Regions from separate parts of the Rummeliibacillus sp. TYF005 genome, predicted to be linked through region 2. Evidence: a T-box and tRNA genes for the amino acid it is inferred to sense, from the RefSeq annotation. Region 2 holds a T-box; the other holds one or more tRNA genes.
What was found. A T-box is a leader RNA that pairs with one kind of tRNA and senses whether it is charged. The one in region 2 lies ahead of thrS (threonine--tRNA ligase), so its partner is inferred to be a tRNA-Thr.

Region 1 (10,083 bases), on a different contig from region 2:
AACTGAGACAGCCATTGAGTTACCAAACCTATTCCGAAAGGCCGAACAGGAATCTTGGACATATAGAGAATTAGTTCAAGAAATGGTTCAGTTTGAGTTGAAAAAGCGCGAGGAAAAGAGTATCGAAAAACGTATGAAATGGGCTAAGTTCCCCTATTTCAAAACAATGAAGGAATTTAATTTGTCAGATCAGACTTCAATAAGCCGTCGCCAATTGGACCAATTGAAAGAGATGAATTGGCTAGAACAGCAATTCAATTTAATCTTATTGGGACCGCCAGGTGTCGGTAAGACACACATGGCTATTGGATTAGGTATCGAAGCGATTCAAAAGGGATTTCAAGTAACGTTTGTGACAATGGGTGAATTAATAAACCTATTAAAGACAAGTGAATTTACACGCAAATCACAATTACAAATTAATCGAATTAGATCTTCTGATTTAGTAATTATTGATGATTTAATGTACATGGCAATGAATCAAAGAGAAGCAAACTTGTTTTTTCATCTAATTAATCATCTTTATGAGCGAAGTTCGATTATTTTAACGTCAAATAAAAGCCCAGATCAATGGGGTGAATTATTAGGCGATGAAGGTATTTCGACTGCAATTTTAGACAGATTGCTTCATCGAGTAGAAGTTATTCATATGAATGATGACAGTTATCGAATGAAACATCGTGAAAGTATGTTTGAAAATGAAGGTGTTCAAAATTAATTAGCAGAAAGTGTTCAAAACTACTTGACGCTTACACTTGTTCCAATGATGATATGTAAAAAGGGACTATCTCTAACAAAAGCTATTCCACCTTTCCGTTTCATACTTATTGAACTGTCTAGTCATTAGTATAGATATATTACATCATAGCATCGTCTGATTTTAAACATTTATTTCCACATAATGCAGAGACTTTAAACTAATTAAAGAAAGCTAAGCAAAGGTTAATAGCTTTTTATACCCGTGAGATAAAAAATAAAAAAGAAGGAACTCATATTTGGGTACCTTCTTTTTATTAATAGATTTTTTATTTATTTTCTGAAATTTTTACGAAGAATAACTTTTCATTTTCATTTAATGATAATTCTTTAATATCCGACATAGTTAAATACATTAATGTATTACATCCATAATCCTGTGATGTAAAAATAGAAAGCCCATTTTTATCCAAAATATTAAAATGAAAAAATGGCGTTATATTTTCATATTCCGAATCTATCTCTTCTACCATACTTTTAAAAATAATATTTTTAATACTTTCATTTAAACTTATTGTTAATTCAATAAGATTATCTTCGTTCTCTATTCTCTTACATTGAGATTCTGATAATATTATGTTTTTCACACCATAGCCTGTGGAGGGATAACCTTTTTTGGGGTATATTATATCATTGTCATAATAATGAATAGTTAATTTTGTGCCTTTCGTTAAAAAGTACACTGTTAATTTATTCCAAATCCCAATTATTCTTTGCATTCGATTTCCTAAATTTCCTTCTTTATCTTCAAGATTACTAGTATCTAATCGATAATTAAAAAAGTCATTCAATTCTACCCCTCATTTTTATCTTAAATAGCTGCCAAAACTATTGTACTTACGGGTCAAAGAGCCCAAAGCTATGGTTAATTTTGAATTTAAACGTTATTGTATAGCGGATATTTGGTATCCAGAAGAAGGGATTACCTGTGAACTATCTAACTATGGGCCCCTTAAAAGCTAATTATTACAAGTCAATCTCTATATAATCATTATTATTAGTTACATTTGCATCTTGATACCACAATTGCCCTTCATAGTAATAATAGAATCGTAAAGTTGTACCATCATCATACCATGTTGGCGAACCGTTAACTTCATATAGAATAAACGTTTCTTTTTTGGGCTTTATAGTAATTGACTTTGGATAAATAATTCTTTCGTCATCCGTTAAACTTATTAGTGTTAATGTTCTATCATAATCAAGAAAATCTCTATCAAATAAATCCCCATAATTTTGAATATAGATACTCTTGCTACTCTTATTTTTTACGGCAATTACTACATAACTTTTGTTACTATCAGTTTCATCATCCATAAAGGTGTATACATTAGGGTAAGTAGCAAACTTTGTTTTAATTGTTACAGTTTTCGAATATGCACTATAAGTTGTTTTACCATTCTTCTTAACATAACTCTTTACGCGATAATAATGTTTGGCATTGGCTTTTAAATTGTAATGTGTATAAGAATTTTTGGAAGTCGTTTTAATCTTCTTGTACTTATTATTCGCTGCTCTATGATACACTACATAACCATTAACACCTTTAACTTTTTTCCATGTTAAAGAAGTCGAGTATGCTCTTGATGAAGTATTAAATGACGTAGGTGCTTTAATCGTTTTCGCATGAACATCATTTCCGCCAAACGTTAAAGATGTGATTAAAAGAAATAATAATGATACAAAAGTAAATATTTTCTTCATGACATTCCCCATTTCTATAAGAATATGAAGTTATAATATGCTAAGCACATTTGGAATAATAAGTATAAAATTCAAAATACTAAATAAGATCTTTTAAATTTGAATTTTTCAACAAAAACACTTTTGTTTTTTCTGATAATGGAGTAATATTTAATTAATCTTATATGAAAGGTTGGTTTTTATATGCAAAAACCTGCATTTATCCCAAGACCTTTAGTACGTGTCAATCAATGGATCATTTTATTAAGCACTATTGCAACATGGATTTTTCAACAGCCATTAATTTTATTAATACCTTTGGTTGCAAATTTACTTGGCCTATTATTTAATTTCAATCCATTTATGAAGTTCGCTCGTTTATTTTTAAAGAAAAAGCCATCAGAATATATTCCAGAAGATGTAGTTCAACAAAAATTCAATTCATGCATTGCTATCACATGTTTATTGTTTGGCTTTATTGGGTTCGAGCTTGATAAATCTGTAATAGGCTATATATTCACAATTATGGTTACAGCGGCTTCAGGAATCGCTATTTTAGGTTTCTGTATTGGTTGCTTTATCTTTTTCCAACTTAAACAACTACGCTATAAACTAAAGAAATCACATGCATAAAATCAACTGACTCATTTTTAATATATTGGTAAAATTTTTTCTTAGAAACCCTAGCATGTTTCCCTGAAAAGTGCTACAATATATTTTGTTGTTGATAAACAACTTATCAGTTGTTGCCGATTTAGTTTAATGGTAGAACGGTGGTCTCGTAATCCATTGATAAGAGTTCGATTCTCTTAGTCGGCATATTTTTTATAACGTGTAAATCCCTTATAAATGTTGATAATACAACTTTTATAAGGGATTTTTTTGGTAAATTATGTTATTACCTTTTAATTAAACAATTTATTGTAATAATATATTCGAAATCCTACTCAAATTACTAAGAGTTTTGATCTCACCTTATTTTAAGGGTCAAATTTATACTTTTATGAACATTTGTATTAAATAATTATTCGACAGAGAAATTATAGAGTACCAAGTTTTCCAAAAATAAGTTATGATTATATAAAATAGCCTGTGAAAGAAGGACTTGATATGAAAAACTGGAAGATTTTATGCATCACTTGTTTAACAGCTTCTCTACTTTTCGCATGTTCAAATACTGAAGATAAAACAGGTGATTCAAAGAAAACCGAAGCCTTTACTACTGAAACAGCAAAAAATACCGATGCCAATTTACCAGAAACAACAGATAGCACAGTTACAATCGCTGGACAAAAAATGACAGATACCGAACAACAAAAAATAACTGATTTTATCGAAAAATATCCAGTTGAGTATTCAAATGCAATCGAAACAGGTGACTTCACTACTTTAGCTAATGAATATATTATGCATGAAACGAAACTATATGAACATCTTTTAAATGAAGTTGAACAGCAACATAAAGATGGCACTACTCAAAAAATAAATAAAATAGAAATTTCTAAGATTAACCGTCTTTCAGATACAGATTTTACTGTCGATACGAAAGAAACAATTGAAGAAACTAAAAATGGCAAGAACAAATCTATTTTACGTGTTCGTCAATACAAGCTCTACTATGACTATGTAGAAGGCGATGATTCAAATAGTTTCTTTAAAATAATGTATATTCAAGATTTAAAATAAACAAATATATCATAATGGCGACATAAAATAGGCACCTATCTACAAGTATTTTGTAGAGGTGCCTATCTCAATTTATTGATAGTTTCCTAAGATTTTTACTGCTTGATTAGTAATTGAAGTATCAATGGCTTTATCAAAGTCAAACTCTCCAACTGTTGCGCCATTCTTTTTGTACATTTCATATTGGTTACGAATATCATCTTCTCGCATTTTACCATCCGGATCTAAACCTGTTACATAAACTTTATCCCATAATGCAGGATCTTTTAATGCAGTGTACTTCGTCATTATATTGATAATCTCCGCTTTCTCTATATCCTTTGTAAAAGCATCATTATAATCACGTACACCTTTTAGATAAGCAAGCATAAAACGTAAAGATATATCCTTTTCATCTTTCATAAACTTAGGTGATGCTAAAACTAAAGCGATTTGTGAATCTGGTGCAAAATCGGTTGCGTCACCAAAGCGAGTTAATATTCCTTTACTTACACCCTGTGCTATTAGAGGTTCAATACTAAGTGCAGCATCAATTGAACCATTTTCTAATGCACCAAGCATACTACCAAAATCGGACATAACTACAGTTTTTACATCTTTTTCTGTTAATCCAGCATGCTCTAGCATTAAAGCATAGATATAGCCATCAATTGAATTTCTTGAAGAAATAGCAATCTTCTTCCCTTTAAAGTCTGGGTAATCTTTAATAACATTTTTCATCTTATTACCGATGACAAATGTAAAATAAGATTTTCCTGGCATATTATGTCCTTTATCTCCTACTATTTTAACATCGATCCCTTGTGCAATTGCATTAAAAAATGATGCAGTAGAAATGCCACCCGCTATATCAACTTCCCCTGCTGCTAGTGCTGGCAGCATATCATCGCTATTGGCAAATTGTGCAAATTCGACTTCTATATTGTAATCGTCAAAATAGCCTTTTTCATTTGCAATATAAAATCCTGCACCTGAAGCTGCTCCGTCTTCAGCAACAACGACTTTTGTTCTCTTTTTTAACGGTGCAAGATCACCTGATTTATTTTCTTTACTTACTGCATTATCGACTTTACCGTTGTCTGTTTTGTTTGTACTTTTTTCTGAACATCCTGCTATGACCATCGCTAGTAACAGCAATGGTATCACAAGCCCCCGTTTCAACCATTTCCCCATTGAAATCCCCCTTTCCTTAAAACAAACTTACTTTCTAGATTTTTGTACTTCTTCGTGCAAATGATTTAATATCTCTATAAAATTCTTTGTTGTTTGCTGATGTGAACGGATTTTTTCGATATTTCTTGGTCTAGGTATATCATTTTTAATTTCTTTAATAATTTTCCCAGGTTGGGCACTCATTAGTAAGATACGATCACTTAACAGTAGCGCCTCATCAATACTATGTGTGATAAACAATACCGTTTTCTTAGTTTCTTCCCATATTGAAAGTAATTCCTCTTGTAAGATGAACTTATTCTGCTCATCAAGTGCTGCAAAAGGTTCATCCATCAGCAATATTTCTGGATCATTGGCAAAAGCACGAGCAATGCTTACTCGTTGTTTCATACCACCCGATAATTCTTTTGGAAATAGTTTAGAAAACTTTTCAAGGCCTACTTTTTTAATATAGTAATCTGTTCTCTCTTTGATCACACTTTTTGGTAAATGCCTCATTTTCAAACCAAAAGCAACGTTTTCTTCAACTGTTAACCAAGGAATAATCCCTCTTTCTTGAAACACCATTGACTGAAGAGGTCTATCTTCCTTGCCTAGTTTAATCTCAAAATCTCCAACACTCGTTGTTTCTAACCCCGCCAAAATTCTTAATAGAGTTGTTTTACCACAGCCGCTTGGACCTACTAAGCAAACAAACTCTCCTTCAAAAATCTCCATTGAAATATCTTCTAATGCCGTAACACTATTATTTTTTTTAAAAAATACTTTAGTTAAGTTATTAATCGATATTTTCGTATTCTCCAATACCTCACCTCCAAGGAAGAATCTTCTTCTGCAGATATCGTAGAATTAGTGAGAATAAATAACCGAAAAACGAGATGAGTATTAGCCCTACAAACATTTCTTTCAATAAAAATGCTTTGTAAGAGGTCCAGATTAAATAACCGATTCCTGAAGTTGCACCCATCATTTCTGCAGCTACTATTGTTAAAAGAGCTATTGCCTGACCCATTTGAATCCCTTCCATCATAACTGGTAGTGAACCTGGAAGTGCGATTTTAAAGAAAAAGTCTTTTGAATTTGCTCCGTAATTTTTGGCTACATCTAAATATATTGAGTCTATATTGATAACTCCAGCAGTCGTATTAATAACTACAGGGAAAAACACACTTCCTGCGATTGTAACGATTTTAGAAAAATCTCCAATTCCAAATAAAATAATGATAATTGGTAGCAATGCTAATGTAGGAATTGGCATAAGAGCCATTACAATTGGTGATACAAAATGTCGAATTGGTGAATATAACCCCATCAACAGTCCAATCACGATACCAGGAATTACACCAAGTAAAAATCCAGCAAAAATCCGATAAAGTGATACCCCTATGTGATGGAATAATTCCCCACTTACGGACATGTTATAAAATGTGTATATAATATCAGTTGGCGGAGGGAAGAAACGTACATCAATAAGATTTGTTCTGGATAAAAATTCCCACAAAATTAAGAGAAAAATGGGTGAAGCGATCGTTAAGGTCTGCTTCCATCGTTCATTAAGTCGTCTTTTCTTCCATTCCTGTTGTTCAACTTCGACAGGATCATGGGTTAGAGCTCTTTTTTCTTCTTTCATCCTTCACCACCTCTTCTATAAAATGATATGTATTTGACTCCCAAAGTGTGTCGACTGCCTATTGATATAAATACAATATTTTAAAGAAAAAATGACTGACACAAAAAAGACAAGCAGATATTTTATTTACTTTACAAATAGTCAATAAGTAATGTTATAATTAATAAAAACAAGTACTATTATCATGTGATTAGAGGGTTTATTTATGAAAATAGATAGAGATATTGTATATTTAGAAAAATTTATAGCAAATAATGATTTTCCATCAGCTCGAAAAATTGTCGAACAAAACTTAGATAAATTTACTAAGCCAAGAATACGTTCACAATTATCTTTAGACGCACTAACTTTTTTAAACTGCATCATTCAAATAAATGATGGAAAAAATAAAAACATATACTCAAGAGAAACACAACTTATTATTAGACATATAAACAATCTGGCTTATGAATGTAAATTAAGTGAGCTTAAATGTTATGTATATTTACAAAAGGATTTATTGTCAGAACCTGAAATTTACAATTCTTTAAGCGAAGATGCTAAAGTATTTATTCCAAAACCTAAAAACTTAGAAAATGATGTTGTTATTTAAAAAGAAGTCCCAAAGCTATTGGCCTTGGGACTTCTTTTTTTGATTTGCACTTATCCTACACAATGATTAAAACTAGAATTGACGAGCTTTCGCTTGACTCCTCAAGATTTGGTTTCGAAGTGTTATCTTCGTTTCTCCCTTAACTTGAGATTTTGAATGTTTTATTCTAGTCCAGAGTTGATGAACCTTTTGAGACTTTGGATCTAAGTGGTCCGGTTTCCCCATAATGTTCTTCCCTCCTAATCATGTTGGATTTCATAGTGAAATCTTTTTTAGTATGGCTCTTACTTTTCAGTTTATGCCTAATTAGAAATTCACACTATCCGTTAGTACATATCCAAAAACGATTCCAGCAATTATAGTGAACATAATTGTAGTATCACCTAATGCTAAAATTTGATTTGTAAATACTAACTTATCACCGAAGCTCGAATAACTCAAATAAGGTAGTAGTAAAAAATACAAAGCTGGTAATGCAATAACGATTAATTTTATCCAATCCATGCGCCATTTCTTTTTGCCTTTTTTCTCCTTAAGAAATTTAGGTAATCGTAATAAAATCCCTACGAAAATCGGAAAAATTAGGTTAAATATCATTATTTGTTTATTATCAAAAGAAATTTCTGCTTCTTTTCCCAAATATACACGAAATCGTAAAGCCATATAAATTGAAAAAGCTATTATAATAACCCAAGTGACATAATCCAAAAAGCGTTTCAAACTAAACCTCCTCCAATTACATCATTACTATTAAAATTTCGCCTAAAGTGAAATTTTTCCTTTAAATAATTTATCGTAAATGTCGGAAATTATTATGTATAACTATAAATAGAAAAACGAAAGTAATTTTAAATGAAAATGAAAAACCCGGAAAATTAATTCCGGGTCTGATTTCACTTTATCCTTCATATCGATTAAATGTTATTTTAGCTTTGCATATATCTAAGACTCCTGCACGAAGCATTCACCTTGGACCTAACTTTTTAAAGCAGCTCACAGTAGAAGAATATTATTGAGAATTAAGAACTAAAGTTCTACTTACTCTTTAACCATTCAACATCCTGATCATAAAAGATGTTATCCTTTATGACGATTAAAACGTTAAGCTTTCGCTTTAAACTCAAACCTGATCCACGGGACTTCACTCTCCGTTTCATTAGAAATGAGATATTAACTTTTTAATCTCGCCCAGAGTTATGAACTCTCTGAGTAATTATCGCTTTTTTGGCGGATCACCCATCGAATTCTCCCTCCCAATCATGTTAGATTTACGAATCCTTCATGATGTTTAAAAAAGTCTTGCAATCGCTAAATTACTCAGACCTGATCCACGGGACTTCACTCCGTTTCATTAGATTGAGAATGTTTAACGCTTTAATCTACTATGAGCTATAGTGCTCACCTGGACTTGGTTCACCCATCGGTTAACCCCTCCTGTTTATGAAAGGATTTGTTAAGTGAAATCTTTTATAGTATAGCTCGTACCGTTTCTTTTATACACTAAATTAAAAATTTTTATATTAATCGAACATGTGATTTAAATTAGCCATTTCAATTGCAGATACGGCAGCATCATAACCTTTATTTCCTGATTTTGTGCCAGATCGTTCGATGGCTTGTTCAATATTTTCTGTAGTAACGATGCCGAACATGACTGGTACGCCAGATGTTAAACCTACATTTGCAATACCTTTTGCCGCTTCGTTACAAACATAATCATAATGAGATGTTGCACCTCGAATCACTGTACCTAAACCTATAATGGCATCGTATTTTTTTGTCTCCGCCATTTTTTTTGCGATAAATGGCACCTCAAATGCTCCAGGAACCCATGCAACATCAATATCTTCCTCATCTACACCATGACGCTTTAAGCCATCCATTGCTCCTGACAATAGTTTTCCAGTTAAAAATTCATTGAATCTTCCAACGACAATACCAATTTTCAAACCTGTTCCGATTAATTGTGCTTCAAATGTTTTTCCCATTTCCATTCACTCCTATGCTAAGATATGTCTCATTTTTTCTTTTTTTGTGTGCAAATATTTTTCATTTTCTGGTTCAGCTTCAATTTCTACAGGTACTCGTTCGACAACTTGAATACCATACTTCGTTATTCCTTCGATTTTGGCAGGATTATTGGTCATTAAACGAATTTTTTCAATTCCCAAATCCCGCAACATTTGTGCACTTATGCTATAATCCCGCATTTCTGCAGGAAATCCAAGATGAATGTTGGCTTCTACAGTATCGAAACCTTGTTCTTGCAATTCATAGGCTTTTAATTTGTTTAGAAGGCCAATCCCTCTTCCTTCTTGACGCATATATAGCACAATTCCATTGCCAGCTTCTTCTATTATTTCTAGTGATTTTTGTAATTGTGGTCCACAATCACAGCGTTTTGAATGAAAAACATCACCAGTCAAACATTCCGAATGAATTCGAACAAGTGGTGCTTCTTCGTTTTGAGGTTTTCCCTTAATAATTGCAACATGTTCTTTATCATTTAATTGATTTGAATAACCAATCATTTGAAATTCTCCAAATGATGTTGGTAGTTTAA
Region 2 (10,083 bases):
CGCTACCACTTTCTAATTCTTTATCACCTAAAACAAGCATATAAGGGATTTTTTTCATTTGAGCTTCGCGAATTTTGTAGCCAAGTTTTTCATCACGATAATCCATTTCTACACGGAAACCTGCAGCTTGAAGTTTTTCTTGTACACTTTTAGCATAATCGAAGTGAACATCGTTAGATACAGGGATTACTTGTACTTGAACAGGTGCTAACCAAGTTGGGAATGCGCCTTTGTATTCTTCGATTAAGAAAGCAACAAAACGTTCCATAGTTGATACTACACCGCGGTGGATAACAACTGGACGATGTTGTTTACCATCTTCACCTACATAGCCTAAATCGAAACGTTCTGGCAATAAGAAGTCAAGTTGTACTGTAGATAAAGTTTCTTGTTTACCAATAGCTGTTTTTACTTGAACATCTAGTTTTGGACCGTAGAATGCAGCTTCACCTTCAGCTTCATAATAGTCTAAACCAAGATCATCCATAGCTTCTTTCAACATACTTTGTGCTTTTTCCCACATTGCATCGTCATCGAAGTATTTTTCAGTATCTTCAGGATCGCGATAAGAAAGTCTGAATTCGTAGTCGTTTAAGTCAAAATCTTTATAAACAGATAGGATTAGTTCAACTACTTTTTTGAATTCTTCTTTGATTTGATCTGGACGTACGAATAAGTGAGCATCATTTAAAGTCATGCCGCGTACACGTTGTAGTCCAGATACTGCACCACTCATTTCATAACGGTGCATTGTACCAAGTTCTGCCACGCGGAATGGAAGATCACGATATGAACGCATTGCTGATTTATATACCATCATATGGTGTGGGCAGTTCATAGGGCGAAGAACTAAAGTTTCGTTATCCATTTCCATTGGTGGGAACATATCATCTTGGTAGTGATCCCAGTGACCTGAAGTTACATAAAGTTCTTTAGAACCTAGTACTGGAGTATACACATGTTTGTAACCAAGAGATACTTCTTTATCCACAATATAACGTTCAATTGTACGACGAATAGTAGCACCATTTGGCAACCATAATGGTAAACCTTGTCCAACTAATTTGCTTGTTGTAAATAATTCAAGTTCTTTACCAATTTTACGATGATCACGTTCTTTTGCTTCTTCAAGCATTTGAAGATGTGCTTTTAATTCATCTTTTGTAAAGAATGCTGTACCGTAGATACGTTGAAGCATTTTGTTATCAGAGTTTCCTCTCCAATAAGCTCCTGCAATTGATAATAGTTTAAATTCTTTAATTTTACCTGTTGAAGGTACGTGTACCCCACGGCAAAGGTCAAAGAAATCGCCTTGTTCATAGATTGACACTTGTTCATCTTCTGGAATAGCTTCAAGAAGTTCTAATTTGTATTCATCATCAATTTCTTCAAAGCGTTTTTTCGCTTCTGCACGAGAGACATCGTGACGGACGATTTCAATGTTTTCAGCAATGATTTTTTTCATTTCTTTTTCGATACGTGGGAAATCATCTGAAGTAATTGGTTCAGGAGAATCGATGTCGTAATAGAAACCATCATCAATAACTGGACCTACTCCAAGTTTTACCCCTGGGAATAAGCGTTTTACAGCTTGGGCTAAAAGATGAGCTGTAGAATGACGCATTACTTCAAGTGCTTCTTTATCAGCAGGTGTAATGATAGAGATTGAACCATCTTCTTCAAGAGGTGTTTTTGTATCAACTAATACGTCGTTAAATTTACCGACGATTGCTTTTTTACGTAACCCTGGACTAATTGATAATGCTACAGCATCAGTAGTGATTCCTTTTTCAAATTCTTTCACTGAGCCATCTGGGAATGTTAATTTGATCATGTCTGCCATAATAATCTCTCCTTTTTTGTATTCTAGAGCCCTGGGCCACAAATAAGTGCTGAAGGCGCTCGTTTAGCTACTACAAGCACTGGAACCTTCAAATTGAAAGCGTCTTTTTGCTTTTAACCGAGAAGGTGAATGACTCGTTTAGCTGTGAAAACATCGATTCTACACAAAAAAATCCCGTCCACAAAGGGACGAGATTTATACTCGTGGTTCCACCCTTCTTCCTTCTAAGCAAAGATTACGATACATTTTTGCATAGATGAAGCTCTAGTTCGGCTAACGGGCCGCAACCGTCGACAATTACTTATACTTCACTGTCGCTGCTCCAAGGCGGTAAATTTTGTGTCGTTACTAAGAAGCTTTCAGCCATGGCTTCCCTCTCTTTGAGTCGTGCAGAAAATTGTTGTCCTTATCAAAGCATTTCATATTTAGATTATGGTTGAAATTATATACTGAAATGATTTTAAAATCAAGCGCCAATTTAGGTCATCTTCAGCAAAACTAATCGTGATACAACCTTCTATTTTCGCCGACCATTTCAAAATCTGTTGTTAATGCTCTAATACGTTCCATAATTCTCGCTGCTTTCATAACATCTACTTCGCCTTTTTGGGTTGTTGCAAAATGATCTTCTAACTGTTCATAATTGTAATTAGAAGTGATAAAAACTGGTAATCCTTCATTCATGCGGAATTGTAATATCGTTCCGATGATTTCATCTCTTGTCCACGGAGATAGATTTTCTGCGCCTAAATCATCTAACATTAGAACAGGTGCATTCTTTACAAATTCAACTTTTTCTTGTAGAGATTGATCTTGAATTGAACTTTTTAACTCACTTAAGAAATCAGGTACATAAACCATAACTGTCTTGATCTCCATTGAAGCAAGTTCATTTGCAATTGCACCAAGAACAAATGATTTTCCAACCCCAAAATTGCCATATATATAATAACCTGTTCTAGGTAAGTTCCCAGTGTTTTTAACGTTTTGAATAAACATCTCAGCAAACGTACGGATTGCTTTTTTAGATTCATTGCTCGTATCTAAGTCACTGATTTTGGCCTTTAATACATCCTTTGGCATATGCATACTAGAAATCATAGATGCTGCTTTACGACGCGCATCTTCCATTCTTTTTGTCTGACAAGGTGTATATTCTACATCGATTTTCCCTCTAATGATTGTTAGTTTTGGAACAAAACCGTTTATTGCATTTTTACAAGTAGCGACAGATTCACATTGGCTACAATCATGTTGTTGATTGACATATTCATAAAGTTTTCCTAAACCTCTTTCGACCATTTGACGATTTGCGACTTGGTCGTTTTCAGCAAGAAATTTTTGCACACCTTTATCTTCGAGGATTTCTTTTTGCATTTCATCAAAACGAGCTTGAAACTGTGAATCCATGATTTTCGTTAATCTGTTGTTGATTGGTTCCATTCTATGAATCCACCTCTCCTTCATTCATACCTAACTTCTTCATAATTTCCTGACGTTTCTTTTCATAATCTGTTTGCTTATGATCTATTTGTTTTACTTCTTTTTTCTTTTGCTGCTTTAACTTATTTTCATAATACCAATCAGGAACATTTTGTGATTTAGCAGTTTGTTTCCCCTTAGGCATATATTGTTTACGGTTTTTCTGTATTTGATAATCCTTCGCAAAATTAAGCGCTTGTTCCGCTTTTTGAATATTATTTTTTTGCCAATTGGCTGCTATTGCCTGTATGAATGCACTATTTATATTCGCATTACTTAAATAATAAGCATAATGTATAAGAACATTTACAACAGGAACAGGCATATCATATTTCTTTATAAATTCATTTACTACTTTAACATCTCTTTCAAACGGTGCCTTTCCTTTGACGAGCATCGATAACAATTCTAGGGATTCTGCATTATTTAGTATTTCTAGTAACTCTTTTTTCAACTCTTCCGCATTGGCAAAATCAGAATCTACAAACTGTGGAAGTTGATAAAAAGTACCTGCCCCTGCTTTCAATATCTTGTATTCTTTCGAGTAATCCTTGGTTTCTATAGAAGCATCTTCTTGTTTAGAATCTATTCCCTTTTGTTCTTCAAAATCTCTTGCCAATTTCATGGCTTCTCTTGCTGATTTAACACCAGTATTACGCCAATGTGACGCAATAGTTTCTATATATTTCCGATTCAATTTACCGTGATTTCGCAAAAAGACATAGTGAATAAGTACGTTGACTACAGGCGTTGGCATACCATATTGCATCACCAAATCTTCGACTAACTGGCGATCACTTGGAAATGGTTCCTTGCCTCCTGCTACAGCTGTTAATACATCAATAGGAGAAGAAGTTTCAAACCATTTTATCAGCTCTTGTTCCATCGGGTTTATATCGTTATCATCCACTGGAGTTTGCGTGAATAATTCTTGCTTTTGTTTTACATTTTCCATAACAGATTGCATTGTTGGCGGTTCTTTCGATACTGTCAATTTATAATAATCAGCAGCTTCTTTCTTTAAACGTAAATCACTTAATCCCATTTCATCATCAAGTGCTAAAAGAATGATCTTTTGCATATCAAATGGTGTTAAATGGTAAAGAAACGCTAATTTCGCAATCGTTGCTTTCGCTTCAGCCGTTAAAACAGATGAAGGTACAAGCTGTTCAGAAAGAGTAGATCTTAAAAGATGAAAATCAAATTCTTCATAGTTGAACGGTAATTCTTTTGGCTTTTCTTGTATTCCAGTAAGGTGGATTTCATCAGACGGTATATTATGCTGAACAGGTCTATAAACATCTGTAAATGTTCTAGATACTTCCTGATAGCCATAACTAGACAGCCCTTTTGAAACAAAGCGTTGACGCAAATTTCTATATGCTGATTCACCAATCTTACTATATAAGAACATAGATAAAAGTGGATCATCAAAAAAAGTAGCTGCATCGAGTGGCGGCATTACATCATAGAGAAAAGAACGCATTTCTTGTTGGTCTTTGCGCCATGTTCGAAGTAAACCAATCGCTTCGAGCGCAATGCGTGATTCGAAGATTTTACCTATTGGCATGTTCAATGCGTTCATCAAATGATAATGTGACATCGTACTATCTTCGGAATTTTCGCCCTCTGCCCATAATAAAAAATATAAACTGATGGGTTCTGCTCCAATAAGCGGTTGATACAAAAGCGTGATTAACTTTCGATCATAACTTGATAGAGGAAATGGAACACGAATGGATAGTCGATCAACAGGTTGCAATTCTTTATATAAATTCACCAACGGTTCCCTCCAAAACTTCTATTATTGATCATTTTCTCGTTCTTTAGATTGTTTTTCGATTAATTCTCTAAGCTCATCGATAAAGACATTGATATCCTTAAATTGACGATAAACAGAGGCAAAGCGAACATAAGACACCTCATCTATTTTAGAAAGGCGATCCATCACCATTTCACCAACATCTTCTGTTTTCACTTCAGCATTCCCAATACGACGTAAATCTTGCTCTATATTAAACACTAAATCCTCTAAAATATCTAATGATACTGGACGCTTTTCACAAGCTCGAATAAGGCCACGAAGTACTTTTTCATGGCTAAACTCTTCACGTGATCCATCTTTTTTGATCACAATAAGAGGCATTTCTTCTACTTTTTCGAAAGTTGTAAAACGAAACCCACATGATTCACATTCACGACGTCTACGAATTGCTTTGTTATCATCGACTGGTCGACTATCAATGACTTTTGTTCCATTAAATTGACAAGTTGGACATTTCATAATTTTTCTCTCCTGATTTCGAAAACATATTAGTTTATCTATTATATCAAAAAATAATGGTATAAATCGAAAAAAAGAGTAGAAAATCCTCTTTACATAAAAAATAACTCGAAATCCGTCATATTTATCAAAAAAGGCTGTTTCAAAAATCCAGTTTCCACTGAATTTTTGAACAGCCCATTCATTTTAGTATTATTTAAAAAAATTTAAACGTTAACTTCTTGTTGTTTTAATTCAGAAACAACTTTTTTTGTTAAGTCTACAACACGTGCAGAGTAACCCCATTCGTTATCGTACCAAGCAATAACTTTTACTTTATTGCCACCAATAGTCATTGTTGTAAGACCATCAATAGTTGCTGAAGCTGGATTTGTATAGTAATCACGAGAAACAAGTGGTTCCATCGTGAAATCTAAAATACCTTTTAAAGGACCTTCAGCAGCATTTTTAAATGCTTCGTTTACTTCTTCAATAGTTACATCACGTTGCAGGTCTACTACTAAATCGACTAATGATACATCAGGTGTAGGAACACGTAATGCCATACCATGTAATTTACCTTGTAATTCAGGTAACACAAGTGTTAACGCTTTAGCTGCACCTGTAGAAGTAGGAATGATCGATTCAGCACATGCACGAGCACGACGTAAGTCTTTATGTGGATTATCAATATTTTTTTGGTCATTTGTATATGAATGAACAGTTGTCATTAAACCATTGATGATACCAAATGTATCATTTAAAACCTTTGCAACTGGTGCAAGGCAGTTTGTTGTACAACTTGCATTTGAAATAACATCATGTTTAGAAAGATCTAATTTTTCATCATTAACGCCCATTACAATAGTGACATCTTCATTTTTTCCTGGTGCTGTTAAAATTACTTTTTTTGCACCTGCTTCAAGATGTAATGCTGCTTTACTACGTTCATTGAACTTACCAGTTGCTTCAATAACAACATCTACGTCCATTTCTTTCCAAGGTAAGTTTTGAGGGTTACGTTCATTTACAAGTTGTACACGCTTACCATTTACGATTAGCGCATCCTCTTCTGCTTTTACTTCACCATCAAATTTACCATGAGATGTATCATATTTAACCAAATGAGCTAATGTCTCAGCTGGATAACTTGCATTTACCGCAACAATATTTAAATCATCTTGTAGAATCGCTTGACGGAATACCATACGTCCAATACGGCCAAATCCGTTAATAGCAATCGAAACTGTCATGAATAATATCCTCCCTATTCACTACGTTATACTTAATTTGTATTATTCACAAATAGTATAGCACATTTATTAGAAAGTAAAACATAATTTAATCTATATTTTAAAATTTATATTTTCAGAAATTTATATCTTTTTAACAGTTGCAGTCCCATAAATCCAGTATTTTCAACAGTTGAGCACGGGTATTTTCTAAGTTTCCATTATTATAAATGACCGCATCAGCACCCTTTTCTTTTACAGAAAGAGGTAATTGAGAAGCTATTCTAGCTTTTGCTTCCTCCTCTAATAAGTGATTTCTTTCCATCAATCTTGCTAGTTGGGTTTCCTCAGAAACAGAAACGACTAAAATTTTCTCCACAAAATGTTGTAATCGACTTTCAAAAAGTAATGGAATATCCATTATTATATGTTTTTCCCCTTTTTCAATCCATTCATCCCTTTGACGCAACATTTCTTGACGAATAGCTGGATGCATAATATCATTTAATTCTTTTCTTTTTGATGGATTATGGAAAATTATATCTCCTAATTTTGCACGATTTAAACTGCCGTTATCTAGTAATATATCTTTTCCAAATACATCTACAATTTTATCTAATGTCTCTGTACCTGGTTCTACTACAACTCTCGCAACAATGTCGGCATCGACAATTGGAAAACCTAATTCTTGTAACATTTTTGCTACTGTACTTTTACCACTTGCAATACTTCCTGTTAAACCAATAATCATTTCTTCACTCACCCTTAATGTTGACAATTTGGACAGTACACTGAATTACGTCCTGAAATTACCAATTGTTTTGTATTAGTATGACATATTGGACACGTTTTCTTTCCATACATCTTCAATCGATCCTGCATGCCACCTGCTTCACCATTGATGTTTCGATAATCAGAAATACTAGACCCACCAGCATCAATACTTTCTTGTAAAATGTCCACAATTGTATAAAATAAGTCTTTCTTTCTTTTTTCACTGATTCTTGAAACTTTTCGTGCAGGATGAATTTTCATACGAAATAAAGATTCAGTTGCATAAATGTTGCCGCAGCCTGCAATTACATGCCCATCCATAATCACTTCTTTCACTGCCTTGTTCGCATATTTTGGTAATTTTGCTTTTGCTAAAAAATAAGGCAATGCTTCTTTTGAAAAAGGCTCTGGTGCTATTTCTAATAGAGGTGGATACTCCTCAATTGAATGGAGTAGACGCAGTTCGCCAAATCGTCGTATGTCAGCATATACAAGAAATTCTTTCTCTCCAAAAGTAAACACGATATGTATGTGCTTTTGAAATTTTGCTTCAGTTATTTCTTCTAATGAACGTACGTGAAACCACGCACCTGTCATCCCTAAATGATTCACTAGTACATAGTTTATATTGTCTTTCTCTAAGAAGAAATAGATGTACTTAGAACGTCGTTTAACTTCTTTAATAGTCATATTTTTTATTGCGTCTGAAAAAATTTCAGGGTCCATCCCCTTGATAATACATGCTTTTCCTTCTTTTATAGAGGTACAAATTGTATTTGAAACCTGAACGCGACGGATTATTTTCCCCGTCACGACAGGTTGAAGTGCACGCACAACTCCCTCAACTTCAGGTAATTCTGGCATGCGATCACTCCTTTATTTTGTTTCATACCATGTTGGACCTGATGCATAATCAGCTTTTAATGGTACTTGTAATTTAAATGCATTTGCCATAACTTCTGGTACTAATTTTTCAAGTACAGGAATTTCTTCCTCGGGTGCTTCGAAGATCAATTCATCATGTACTTGTAATAACATTTTCGCTTGAAGTTTTTGCTCTTTTAAAGCTTTAGCCATATCAATCATTGCTTTTTTAATAATATCTGCTGCACTTCCTTGAATCGGTGTATTCATAGCAGTACGTTCTGCAAAACTACGTAAGTTGAAGTTTGAACTATTTAAATCGGGCAAGTAACGTCTGCGGTTTAGTATTGTTGTTACATAGCCTTTTTTCTTTGCCTCTTCTACGATATTTTTCATATAATTTTGGACGCCAGGGAAGCTTTTAAAATAGCGCTCGATAAATTCAGCAGCTTCTTTACGGGTAATATTTAAATTTTGTGATAAACCATAATCACTAATACCATATACTATTCCAAAGTTAACGGCTTTGGCAGTACGTCTCATATTTGATGTAACTTCTTCTTCTCCAACATGAAAAACATCCATTGCTGTTTTCATATGAATATCCATGCCATGGTTAAAAGCATTGATCAAATTTTCATCGTTAGACATATGTGCAAGTACACGTAATTCGATTTGAGAATAATCGGCAGCAAACATTTTCCAACCTTCATGAGAAGGAACAAATGCTTGGCGAATTTTTCGCCCTTCTTCTAGACGAACCGGAATGTTTTGTAAGTTAGGATCTGTTGAACTTAAACGTCCTGTTGACGTTAACGCTTGTTGATAGCGTGTATGGATTTTTTGATCCTCTTCATGAATGACCTTTAACAACCCTTCAATATAGGTAGATTGTAGTTTGCCAAGTTGACGATATTGTAAAATATGTTGAATAATTTCATGCTCTGGAGCTAGTTTTTCTAACACATCTGCAGCCGTTGAATAACCTGTTTTTGTCTTTTTAATAACAGGTAGACCAAGTTTTTCAAACAAAATAACTCCTAGTTGCTTTGGTGAATTGATATTAAATTTTTCTCCTGCGATTTGATATATATTCTCTTCAATCTCTTTTAGCTTAGCGGTTAGTTCTGCACCCATTTCGATGAGACGATTGCGATCAACTGCAACTCCCTCACTTTCCATTTCACTAAGAATAGTAGCTAATGGCAATTCTAGATTACGGTATAGATCATATTGTTCGTTGGTTTTTAACTGTTCTTCAAGTTTTACTTGAAGATTCCATACAGCTGAGGCTTTTCGACATGTATGTTCTGCTATAACTATTTGTTCAGGGACTGTTTTTTTAGCTCCTTTTCCATAAACAACGTCATTCGATTGAACATCTCTATAACCGAATTCTTTTGCCACAACAGCTACATCATCTGATGACATTGCGGGATTTAAAATATAGGCTGCTAGTAGTAGATCAAACTCTACTCCTTTTAACTTAATACCACTACGCAAAAATGCTGCTTGAGTTGCCTTCGAATCAAATAAATATTTTTTCTTTGAATCATCTTCAAGCCAAGATTTAAGATTTCCTGACGCCAAGACTTTTTCAAACGGAACAAAGTAAGCTATGTCAC

Region 1: it has a tRNA-Thr gene. The T-box ahead of thrS (threonine--tRNA ligase) is inferred to sense a tRNA for this amino acid. The anticodon was not compared.

The regions. Positions count from the first base shown of each region.
Region 1 covers NZ_ML122555.1:1,708-11,790, forward strand. The annotation lists gene istB (IS21-like element helper ATPase IstB) at 1-718, shown strand, start outside; gene CW357_RS09035 (hypothetical protein) at 1,026-1,547, opposite strand; gene CW357_RS09040 (hypothetical protein) at 1,723-2,460, opposite strand; gene CW357_RS09045 (DUF4395 domain-containing protein) at 2,644-3,072, shown strand; tRNA gene CW357_RS09050 (tRNA-Thr) at 3,188-3,258, shown strand; gene CW357_RS09055 (TcaA NTF2-like domain-containing protein) at 3,550-4,125, shown strand; gene CW357_RS09060 (ABC transporter substrate-binding protein) at 4,198-5,298, opposite strand; gene CW357_RS09065 (ABC transporter ATP-binding protein) at 5,326-6,102, opposite strand; gene CW357_RS09070 (ABC transporter permease) at 6,107-6,928, opposite strand; gene CW357_RS09075 (hypothetical protein) at 7,134-7,520, shown strand; gene CW357_RS09080 (YpzG family protein) at 7,593-7,745, opposite strand; gene CW357_RS09085 (hypothetical protein) at 7,827-8,240, opposite strand; gene ribE (6,7-dimethyl-8-ribityllumazine synthase) at 9,041-9,508, opposite strand; gene CW357_RS09095 (bifunctional 3,4-dihydroxy-2-butanone-4-phosphate synthase/GTP cyclohydrolase II) at 9,521-10,083, opposite strand, start outside.
Region 2 covers NZ_ML122596.1:211-10,293, forward strand. The annotation lists gene thrS (threonine--tRNA ligase) at 1-1,843, opposite strand, end outside; T-box leader at 2,025-2,265, opposite strand; gene dnaI (primosomal protein DnaI) at 2,342-3,286, opposite strand; gene CW357_RS16660 (DnaD domain protein) at 3,288-5,105, opposite strand; gene nrdR (transcriptional regulator NrdR) at 5,130-5,609, opposite strand; gene CW357_RS16670 (glyceraldehyde-3-phosphate dehydrogenase) at 5,816-6,841, opposite strand; gene coaE (dephospho-CoA kinase) at 6,975-7,571, opposite strand; gene mutM (bifunctional DNA-formamidopyrimidine glycosylase/DNA-(apurinic or apyrimidinic site) lyase) at 7,586-8,458, opposite strand; gene polA (DNA polymerase I) at 8,471-10,083, opposite strand, start outside.